3 regions of the Kitasatospora sp. NPDC088861 genome follow, and region 2 is predicted to be linked to each of the others. Evidence: riboswitches for the same ligand, from Rfam matches in the RefSeq annotation. Region 2 holds a riboswitch; each other region holds the start of a gene.

The links. A riboswitch is a leader RNA that binds a small molecule or an ion and turns the genes downstream of it on or off. The one in region 2 is predicted to bind cyclic di-AMP.
Region 1: it holds a riboswitch for cyclic di-AMP, as region 2 does, so the genes downstream of both, ACIP37_RS10150 (hypothetical protein) here and ACIP37_RS09330 (transglycosylase family protein) in region 2, are expected to answer to the same signal.
Region 3: it holds a riboswitch for cyclic di-AMP, as region 2 does, so the genes downstream of both, ACIP37_RS03770 (M23 family metallopeptidase) here and ACIP37_RS09330 (transglycosylase family protein) in region 2, are expected to answer to the same signal.

What each region holds. Positions count from the first base shown of each region.
Region 1 is NZ_JBIVJF010000004.1:212,530-215,782, forward strand. Features, by position in the region: gene ACIP37_RS10150 (hypothetical protein) at 1-1,255, opposite strand, end outside; cyclic di-AMP (ydaO/yuaA leader) riboswitch at 1,258-1,424, opposite strand; gene ACIP37_RS10155 (esterase/lipase family protein) at 1,659-2,996, opposite strand; gene ACIP37_RS10160 (MoaF-related domain-containing protein) at 3,206-3,253, shown strand, end outside.
Region 2 is NZ_JBIVJF010000004.1:14,706-17,958, forward strand. Features, by position in the region: gene ACIP37_RS09325 (hypothetical protein) at 1-819, shown strand, start outside; cyclic di-AMP (ydaO/yuaA leader) riboswitch at 1,254-1,414, shown strand; gene ACIP37_RS09330 (transglycosylase family protein) at 1,401-2,831, shown strand; gene ACIP37_RS09335 (LacI family DNA-binding transcriptional regulator) at 2,941-3,253, opposite strand, start outside.
Region 3 is NZ_JBIVJF010000001.1:845,695-848,947, forward strand. Features, by position in the region: gene ACIP37_RS03765 (alpha/beta fold hydrolase) at 3-830, opposite strand; cyclic di-AMP (ydaO/yuaA leader) riboswitch at 1,176-1,334, shown strand; gene ACIP37_RS03770 (M23 family metallopeptidase) at 1,347-2,180, shown strand; gene ACIP37_RS03775 (hypothetical protein) at 2,294-3,253, opposite strand, start outside.

The DNA.
Region 1 (3,253 bases), 200 kb from region 2:
TCAGGTACGCCGACCAGTTGGCGCCGACGCCCTTGCCGTCCGAGAACACCTTGGCGCCGTTGACGTACCAGTCCACCGAGGTGGCGCCGTAATAGGTGCCGATGGTCACCCACTGGTCCTTCGCGACGGCACCGGCGTCGGTGTAGTACTTGGGGTTGCCGGGGTTGACGTGGTTGGTCAGCTCCAGCAGGTTCGGGTTGTCGGGGTGGTACTCGAAGGAGTCGACCTCCCCGTTGCCGTTCTTCCAGGTCCAGAAGGCCGGCCAGGCGCCGGAGCCGGACGGCAGCTTGACCCGGGTCTCGGCGTAGTCGCCGGTCCTGACCTGGAAGCCCTCGCTGGAGCCCTCGGTGGTCAGGAAGCCGGTGTTCCAGGCCTGCTTGCCGTTCTCCAGCGTGGTGGTGCCGGGCGCAGCGGTGAAGGTGGCGACCCCGTTCGCGACGCTGACGTTGTTCTTGTTCAGCAGGTCGAGCTTGTTGTCGTCCGGGTTGTGGTTTCCGTACTTGTACGCGGTGCTCTTGTCGCCGACCCAGCGCGAGCCCCAGCTGATCGGGCCGTTGAACTCGTCGGACCAGGTCAGCGACTTGCCGGCGACCGGGGATACGGGGGTGCCGGCCGACGGGCTGGCGGTGGCGCTCGGGCTGCTCGGGCTCGGGCTGCTCGTCGGGGTCGGCTTCGCGGTGGGGGGCGCCGTCGGGGTCGGGGCGGGAGTCGGGGTCGGGGCGGGAGTCGGGGTCGGGGCGGGAGTCGGCTTCGTGGTGGGCGTCGGGGTCGGGGGCGGAGTCGGCGCCGGGGTGCTGGAGACCACCAGCTGCTGCGAGGCCAGGTTGTGCCAGGCCCCGCCGAGGTCCTGCCAGAAGCCGAACTGGGTGTACGTCCCGGCCGGCAGGGCGCGTGCGCCGCTGGTGAAGGACAGGCCGCTCGGGCAGATCTGCACATTGGAGGCGTTGCCCGGGAAGTCGAGGTTCGCACCGGCCGCGTTCCGGGCGCCCACGCCGACGGTCTTCGCGGTGAAGCAGGCCGAGGAGTGGAGGGTCAGCGAGGCGGTGGCGGCCTGGTTGGCGACCATGGTCGCCGGGGCGAGCCGGTCCTGGGTGACGGTCGGGGCGGTGGCGGCCTGGGCGCCGGAGACGGCCGGCAGGCCGAGCAGTCCGGCGCCGGTGACGGCGAGCGCTCCGGTGACGGCGAGGGCGGCGTTGCGGCCCCGGTGGGAGGGACGGGCGTGGCGCGGCGCGCGGCGCCGGGCAGGCTGGTGCATGGCAGTGTCCTCTGCGACGCCTGCGAGGTGAGCTGTCGGATTCGGGCTGAGGCAGCCCGGCCGCCGGTGGAAGCGGCTTCACCCCTAGCCACGGCCCGCACGCGGGAGCGTACGGGCCGGGCGCTGACCTTGGTTCCCCCGCTCCCGTCCGCTGTGGTGCTCGGTTGCCGGCCGGCGGGTGGACAGGACTCGGCGTCCCGGCGGCGGGGGTCCGCGAGGGCGGACGACGGTTGCAGGCTAGGCAGGCCGTCCGTGAACGGACAACCTGCTCGGGCCGGTTGTCGCACAGGTCACAGTGGTGTCGATCAACGACGCTGCGTGGTGGATCAGTTGGGACGGATCAGCGGAGCCGTCGAGCTGCCGAACGGCGAATCGGCGAATCGGCGAATCGGCGGTCCACGGGTCAAGCGAGCCAGTTGTCGACCTGGCTCTCGGCCTCCGGTGCCCAGGCGAGTTCCAGGTGGTTGAGGCCGGTGAGCAGCCGGGTGCCGCCGATCGTCGCGATGCCGGTGGTGTCCAGGGCGCTCGCGGTGAACACGATGCCGTCGCTGGGCCCCCGGTTCTCGTTGAGCACGCCCGGGATGTCGGCGGACCCGCCCGCGAGCAGATAGGTGCGCACCGACGCGGGGACGCCCGCCTGTTGCAGCGGCGCGATCAGCGAACCGGCGTCGATCGCCGCCTGGATGCCCTGGCCGGAGGTGTAGAAGCCCTGGCCGCCGTAGTAGGTGGTCCACCAGTCCTGGGCGGTGCCGTCCACCCCGTACCGGCCGTCCCAGCGGGCGAGCAGCTGGCGCTGGCCCGGGTAGCAGTCGTAGCCGCCGGTGGGCAGCACGCCGAGGCAGGGCTGCGCCGTGTAGGTGCCGTAGCAGGTCATGTAGAGGTTCGGGGACGGCGCGTTGGCGGTGCCGCCGCAGGCCGGCCAGCTCGCGAGGTCGAACGACCAGCCGTGCGCGTACACGTAGTCGAGCCCGCCGTTCGGGCCCCCGAGGGTGATCAGGCGGCGCACGTCGCCCGCGTAGGCCCGCCCCCAGGACGGGCGCACCGAGGACACGTACGCCCGGGCGGCGACCTCGCCCTTGCTCCAGGCCACCACGTCCACCTGCGGGACGCCGAGGCGGGCCCGGATCAGCGCGACGGCGTCGCCGACGGCCTGCGCCTGGAGCAGGTTGTCGCCCTGCTTGTGGGCGAAGCCGATGGCGAACACCCGGTGGCCGGTGCCGGCGAGGTACTGGGCGAGGCCGGTGGACGGGCAGGCGGAGGCACCGCAGGTGCCGCTCTCCCCCGGGTGCGCCCAGGCGCGGTCGGCGTTGTCGTTGGCGCCGTGGACCAGCAGCACGGGGGTCGGACGGCTACCGGTGTCCCAGCCGGTCGCCGAGTACAGCAGGAAGCGGCTGGAGGAGGGCTGGCCGGTGCCGCCGAAGTACGTCCGGCGGGCGCCGTCCTGGTCGCCGCGGCCGTCGGCCGGGTACTGCTCGGTGCGGAAGCCGGGGGTGGTGTCGAGGTAGCGCTCGACCTTGGCCCAGCCGTTGCCGGGGGCGGGGAAGGCGGCTTCGAGGGTGAGCGGGGCGGTGGCCGCCTGGGCGGTGGTCTGGGCAGTGACGGTCTGGGCAGCGGTGGGCTGGGCGGGAGTGGGGGTGCCGAGGAGCAGCGCGGCGAGGGTGAGCAGGAGGGCGGACAACGCGGTGGGGGTGCGTCTGACGGCGGTGGGGGTGTGCCGCATGGGGGTGGGGGTGCGTCTCATGGGGGTGGACGGTAGGACCGGCCGCCGGCGGGCGCCCAGGTGCCCGCCGCACACCGCGCCGGCCTGCGCGGTGGCGGCCGGTGCCGTGGCGCACCGTCCACGGGTGCGCCCACCCGGCTCACCGGGTCGGATAAATTGGAGGTCCGACATCTTCCGCAGTGCACAAGACCGCCGTGCACGGCCCCACAGGAACGAGGTACCGCCCCACCATGACCGCGCCCCTGCCCGCCTTCGCCGGCCGCACCTACCTCTTCCGG
Region 2 (3,253 bases):
GTCGTCGAGGAGCTGCTGTCGATCGTCCGCAGCGAGCAGGGCGACATCCAGACCGCCGTCGGCTACCTCCCGGGCGAAGCCGCCCAGGGCGCCGACAGCGACGACCGCACCGTCGCCGAACTGCTGGCCATGGCCGCCGAGGCCGGCCTGCCCGCGCCGGTCCTGGTGCCGCTGGTACCCGGCCCGCACGGATTCCTGACCGAACTCCACGCCCTCGCCGCCGAGTACGGAGCCCCCGTCACCGACGTGCTCGGCCCGCACCCGCTGCTCGCCGAGGCCGTGCACGTGCGCCTGTCCGAGGCCGGCCTGGCGCGTGCCGACCGGGCCCGGCTGTTCGCCATCGCGACCGCCGCGGACGGCGTCGTGCTGACCACCGTCGGCGGCGAGGAGGCCGCTGCCGCTGCCGGCATCACCGGTGTCCTGCTGGCGGCCCGGCTGGCCGTCCCGGTCGTGCCCGCCGCGCTCGACGTGCCGGGCTCGGTCGCCGCGGCCGTCAACCACCTCAAGGAGACCGGCTCCCAGCGCCCGGCGCTGGCCCCGCTGGTGATCGGGCCGGAGGCCGACTCCGAGCTGCTCGCCACGGCCGCCGAGGAGACCGGCTGCCCGTCCGCGGCGCCGCTGGGCGCCTACCCGACGGTCGGCCAGCTGATCGCCTCCACCTACCTGGCCGCGCTGCCGGCGCCCTCCCCCGAGGCCCTGGCGCGGGCCGAGGCCGAGGCGGCGGAGGCCGCCGAGGGCACCCACGCCGACCACTCCGGCCGGGGTGGTCGCGCCGCTCACGCCGCTCACGCCGCCGCCGAGGAGTCGGCCGGCCAGTAGTAGCGGTCACCGTACGTGTGAAGGGCCCGGAACGGCTACGTTCCGGGCCCTTCCCGCTTGTCCCGTAAGGGAGTTAAAGGACGAATGGGTGTGATGTCCGTTCTATCCGTATTTGTTCACCATCGCTCGACGCATCCCCCGATGACCACAGTGCGGACACGCCGCCCTCCCGACGGGCGGGCCCCCGGGCGACCCGACCCACCGTCACCTGCCTCCTGAAGCGCAGACAGTTGCGCGCACCCTTCGCGGGGTTGCCGGAAATCGGTCATTTCCGATCGCGACAAGCGAGGGGAACGACCGTTCTCGCCAAACCGTGATGCGCGTCACAGGTGTTTGCAGTTTGAACTTAAGTCTGCTTAACGTGCTCCCCGTTCGTGGCCACACGAACCCAGTTCATCCGCGACGCCGAGTCCTGCCGTCGGATGTCCTGGCAGCGCGAAAACGCACCACGGCAGGAGCGGGGGACCCACAGGTAAGTCGCCCCGGACCGTTCCCCGGAACGATCCAGGGCTAGGGGTGAAGCCGCGCCCACAGCGCGGCCGGGCAACTCCAGCCCGAATCCGACAGCTCACCTCGCAGGCGTGGGAGAGGACTGCGTCTTCATGCTGCCCACCAACGGCACCCGTCTGTCCAGTCGTACCCGACGCGTGATCGCCGCCGTCGGCGTCGCGGGCGTCGGCCTCACCATCCCCTGCCTCACCTCCGGCACGGCCTCCGCCGCCTCCGTCGCCACCTGGGACAAGGTCGCCCAGTGCGAGAGCACCGGCAACTGGAGCATCAACACCGGCAACGGCTTCTACGGCGGACTGCAGTTCACCTCCAGCACCTGGGCCGCCTTCGGCGGCACCGCCTACGCCCCCCAGGCCAACCAGGCCACCAAGGACCAGCAGATCGCCGTCGCCGAGAAGGTCCTCGCCTCGCAGGGCCCCGGCGCCTGGCCGGTGTGCTCGGTCCAGGCCGGCCTGACCAAGGGCGGCACCCCGGCCGCCGTCGACACCTCGGCCGGCTCGACCACCGGCTCGGCTGCCGGTTCGACCGCCACCAAGCCCGCCGCGAAGCCGGCCGCCCCGGCCGCCAAGCCCGCGCAGACCCAGACCCCGGCCCCGGCCGCGAAGCCCGCCAAGCCGGCCGCACCGGCCCAGGACCAGGCGCAGGCCCCCGCCGACTCCACCAACGGCACCTCGGCCCAGAAGGGCCAGAGCCAGGCCCGGAACAGCGCCCAGCCCCAGGCCGACGACTACACCGTCGCCTCCGGCGACTGGCTGTCCTCGATCGCCGACAAGCACAACCTCCAGGGCGGCTGGCAGCGGCTGTACGAACTCAACCGCGGCACCCTGACCGAGGGCCCGGACTCCATCTACCCGGGCCAGCGCCTCTCGTTCAAGGACGGCGGCCAGGCCCAGCAGTCGGCTCAGGCCGACCGGTCCGGCTCCGGCTCGTCGGCCACGTCCGGCTCGGACTTCACCTGGTTCGACCGCTCGCAGAAGTCCGGCCAGACCTCCAACGGCGCTGTCGCGAGCGCCAAGCCGGCCGCCCAGCCCCAGGCCCCGGCCACCAAGCCGGCCTCCAAGCCGGCCTCCAAGCCGGCCTCCAAGCCGGCCTCCAAGCCGGCCGCCCAGGCTCAGACCCCGGCTCAGACCCCGGCCGCCACCGGCAGCATGGCCGCCGCGGTCTCCTTCGCCCAGTCGAAGGTCGGCCAGGCGTACGTCTACGGCGGTACCGGCAACGGCGGCTGGGACTGCTCCGGCCTGACCCAGGCCGCGCTGCGCGCCGCGGGCGTCTCCGTCCCGCGCGTCGCCGCCGACCAGGCCGCCGCCAGCACCCGCGTCTCGCTGGACAGCCTGCAGGCGGGCGACCTGCTGTTCTGGTCCAACAACGGCCAGAACTCCGGCGTCTACCACGTCGCGATCTACATCGGCGGCGGCCAGTACGTCGAGGCCGCCAACCCGAGCTCGGGCGTGCGCCTGCAGACCGTCGCCAACTGGGCGCCGGACTTCGCCGGCCGGGTCTGAGCACGACCGACGGGTGACAGCCGACAACTGACGGCTGACCCGGCACCCGGGCGGCACACAACGGGCCCCGGAGAGCAACTGCTCTCCGGGGCCCGTCCGTTGACCGTCCTCAGCGCGCGCAGGCCCCCGTGGACCCACGCATGACCAGCTCCGGCTGGAACATGAACTCCCCGCGCTGGACGGCGTTTCCGCCGACCTCCTCCAGCAGCGCGTCCACCGCCGCGGTCGCCATCGCCTCGACCGGCTGGCGGATCGTGGTCAGCGGCGGCTCGGTGAAGGCGATCAGCGGCGAGTCGTCGAAGCCGACCACCGAGACGTCGTGCGGCACCGACAGCCCACGCTGCCGCACCGCCCGGATCGCCCCGAGCGCCATCATGTCGCTGCCGCAGACGATCGCCGTGCAGCCCTTGTCCAGCAGCGCG
Region 3 (3,253 bases), on a different contig from region 2:
GCTCAGGCGAGTTCGGCGAGGAAGGGCAGCAGGGCGTCGGCGGTGGCCTGCGGGTTGTCGGCCATCGGGTAGTGCCCGGATCCGTCGATCATGACCTTCCGCGCGTTGAGCGCGATGGCCTGCCGGTCGGCGACGGCTTCCGGCTCGGGGAAGTCGGGGTCCTTGCTGCCCATGATGACGAGCGAGGGGCAGCGCACGGCCGCGGTCCAGCCGACGGGCGCGGAGTCCCCGCTGACGTGTCCGCGGGTGGCGGTCTTGCGGCCGGGGGTGCGCATGGCGGCGACGAGTCCGGCCACGTACGGGTCGAAGTCGGCGGGCTTGGCGCCCGGGTAGGCCAGCTTGCGGTGGTAGAGGCCCCAGAAGGCGGGCGAGTGGACGGTCAGGAAGCCCATGACGCGGAGGGCGCCGCGCATGAGGGCGCCGGGCGGGGGGTTCTCGATGAAGGCGTCGATCAGGGCGATGCCGGCGACCCGCTCGGGGGCGTCGCCGGCGGCCTTGACGACCGTCGCGCCGGTGTAGGAGTTGCCGACCAGGACGGCGCGGTCGATGCCGAGGTGGTCGAGCAGGGCGAGGACGTCGGTGGCGATGGCGGCGGGGGAGTAGTCGTCCCAGATGATCGAGGATTCCCCGAAGCCGCGCAGGTCCATGGTGATGACCCGGCGGCCGGCGGCGGCCAGCAGCGGGCGGAGGTGCCGGTAGGCGGCGCGGGTGTCGAGCATTCCGGGGAGCAGCACGACGGGGGCGCCGTCGCCCTGTCGGGTGTCGTCGTAGGCGAGGCGGCCGCCGGTGACGTCGAGGTACTGGGTGGTGGGGGCGCTGGTGGCGTTCATGGTGGGCCTCCGGAGGGTTGCCGGTGCGGGGCTTCGGTGCTGCCGCCGATAGCCATAAAGCTAAGGCTAATAGCCTTAGCCGTCAAGCCCTCGCGCCCTGCGGAGCGGGGGAGGCCGGCGGGGGGTGCGCGGATGAAGGGTCGTTCGTTGACGTCCGATCACGTGAGGTGGCGTCAACGGTGCTCAAGGGGGTGCAGGGGTGTCCAAGGGGAACAAAACGCCCGTCGTGCCCCGGAGTGCCCCGCCTGTCTCCGGTCGTCCCGGGCGAACGGCTTGGAATCAGGGCCTCCTAGGATTAACGTTTGATAACGCAGCGCGGTCGTCAACGCCGTACCCAGACGGCACCGTGCGCCGTCGCCTAATCCCGCCGACCGGCCTCCGGGCAGGTCAGGGAGCCGGGGAACCACGTTCCTTGGGGTGAATCGGCGGGGCTCCGGCCCGGCCGTAGGAGACCTTCCTGCTCCGAACCCGTCAGCTAACCCGGTAGGCGCGAAGGAAGGAAAGGAGCGCGCCTCCGTGGCGTCGACGCACACTCCGGCACACCCGGCCGGCCTCGCAGCAGGTACCCGGCTCCTCGACCACCCCGGCCCGGACGGCCCCGAGTACGCGGGCCCGGAGGCCGAGACCAACCGGCACCGGATGCCGCGTCAGGTCCGTGGGGCCTCCCCGCTGCTCGGCGTCACCGCCGTCGCCGCCACCCTGGGCGCCACCGGCTTCGCCTCCGCCACCCCGGCCGCCGCCCCCGCCATCGAGACCCCGGACGAGACCCCGGTCGCCCTCTCCGCCGACCCCGGCCTCGCGCTCGCCGCCCGCATCCAGCTGCAGGCCGACAGCCAGCGCACCGCCGCCGAGGAGGACGCCCGCGTCCAGGCCGCGAAGGAGGCGGAGGCCAAGGCCGCCGCGAAGGAGGCCGAGGCCAAGCGGGCCGCCGAGGAGGCCGAGCGGGCCAAGGCCGCCGCCCTCACCCTGCCGGTGCGCGACTACCACCTCACCGCCCACTACGGCCAGAGCGCCCGCTACTGGGCCCACCTGCACACCGGCCTGGACTTCGCCGCGGACACCGGGACCCCCGTCTACGCGGTCGGCCAGGGCACCATCACCTCGGCCGGCTGGTCCGGCTCGTACGGCTACCGGATCGTCGAGACCCTGCCCGACGGCACCGAGATCTGGTACTGCCACCTCTCCTCGATCATCAAGGGCTCCGGCAAGGTCGGCTCCGGCCAGCAGATCGGCAAGGTCGGCGCCACCGGCAACGTCACCGGCGCGCACCTGCACGTGGAGGTCCGCCCCGGTGGCGGCGCCCCCGTCGACCCGGAGACCTGGTTCCAGCAGCGCGGCCTCAACCCCTGACGCACCCGCGAAGCCCCGGCCGCCGGAACCAGAAGCGCGGCCTCAACCCCTGACGCACCCGCGAAGCCCCGGCCGCCGGAACCAGAAGGCACCGCGGCCGGGGCTTCGCCGCGTCACTCCTGCGCCGGGTCTGCCGGCTCCGCCGGGTGCGCGTCGAACTCCTCCTGCGCCGGCCCCGCCAGCCCCTCCAGGCGGGCGTCGAACTCCTCCTGCGCCAGCCCGGCCAGGTACGCGTCGATCTCCTCCTGCCCCGGCTCCGGCGCGAGGTCCGGGAACTCCTCCACCAGCAGTCGCGGCAGCCCGGGCACCGTCCACTCCCCGTACAGGTCGAGCGCGGCCTCCACCGCCGCCTCCTCGAACGCCCCGAAGTCCCCGGCCAGTTCGTCCGGCATCGGCCGGCCCAGCGCGGTCAGCTCGGCCAGGTTGCGGTAGCTGCGCCGCATCAGGCCCTGCTCCAGCAGCCGGCGCGCGCCGTCGGTGGCCATGCCGACCGAGATCACCCGGGTCGGGCTCCAGCCCTGCTCGTCCACCTCGTCCAGCCAGCCGGTCTGCGCCAGTGCGGCGAACACGGCCAGCCGCTCCTCCTGCGCCAGCTCCCGGAAGCCGGTCAGCCACTCCCGCACCGCCTCCGGATCCGCGACGTCCGCCCCGTACGCGTGCAGCAGCAGCGCGTACAGCCGGGGCCAGGTCACCAGGTCGGCGCGGCGCAGCAGCCCGGCCGCGACCTCGCCCTGCCACTCGGCCTCGGCGTGCAGCCGCTCCTGGCGCTTGGCGTTGAGCCGCTTGGCGGCCCGCTGGTGGTCGGTCAGCAGCCGGACGGCGGCGCCGTACGCCAGCGGGTCCGCCTCCGGTTCGGGTTGGACGTACAGGTAGAGCCGCTCGTACAGCAGGTGCTCCACCGCGTTCGAGGTCAGTTCGGGCCAGCCGTCGTGCATCCTGCCCTCGCCCAGCTCCAGCAGGGCCAGCACCGCGCGCAGCGGCGCTTCGGCCACCGGGGCGCGGTCCTCTTCCGCCGCCCAGGCGAGCAGGTCGGAGGCCCTGGTGCGCGGGGCGAGCCGCAGGTCTTCGTCGTT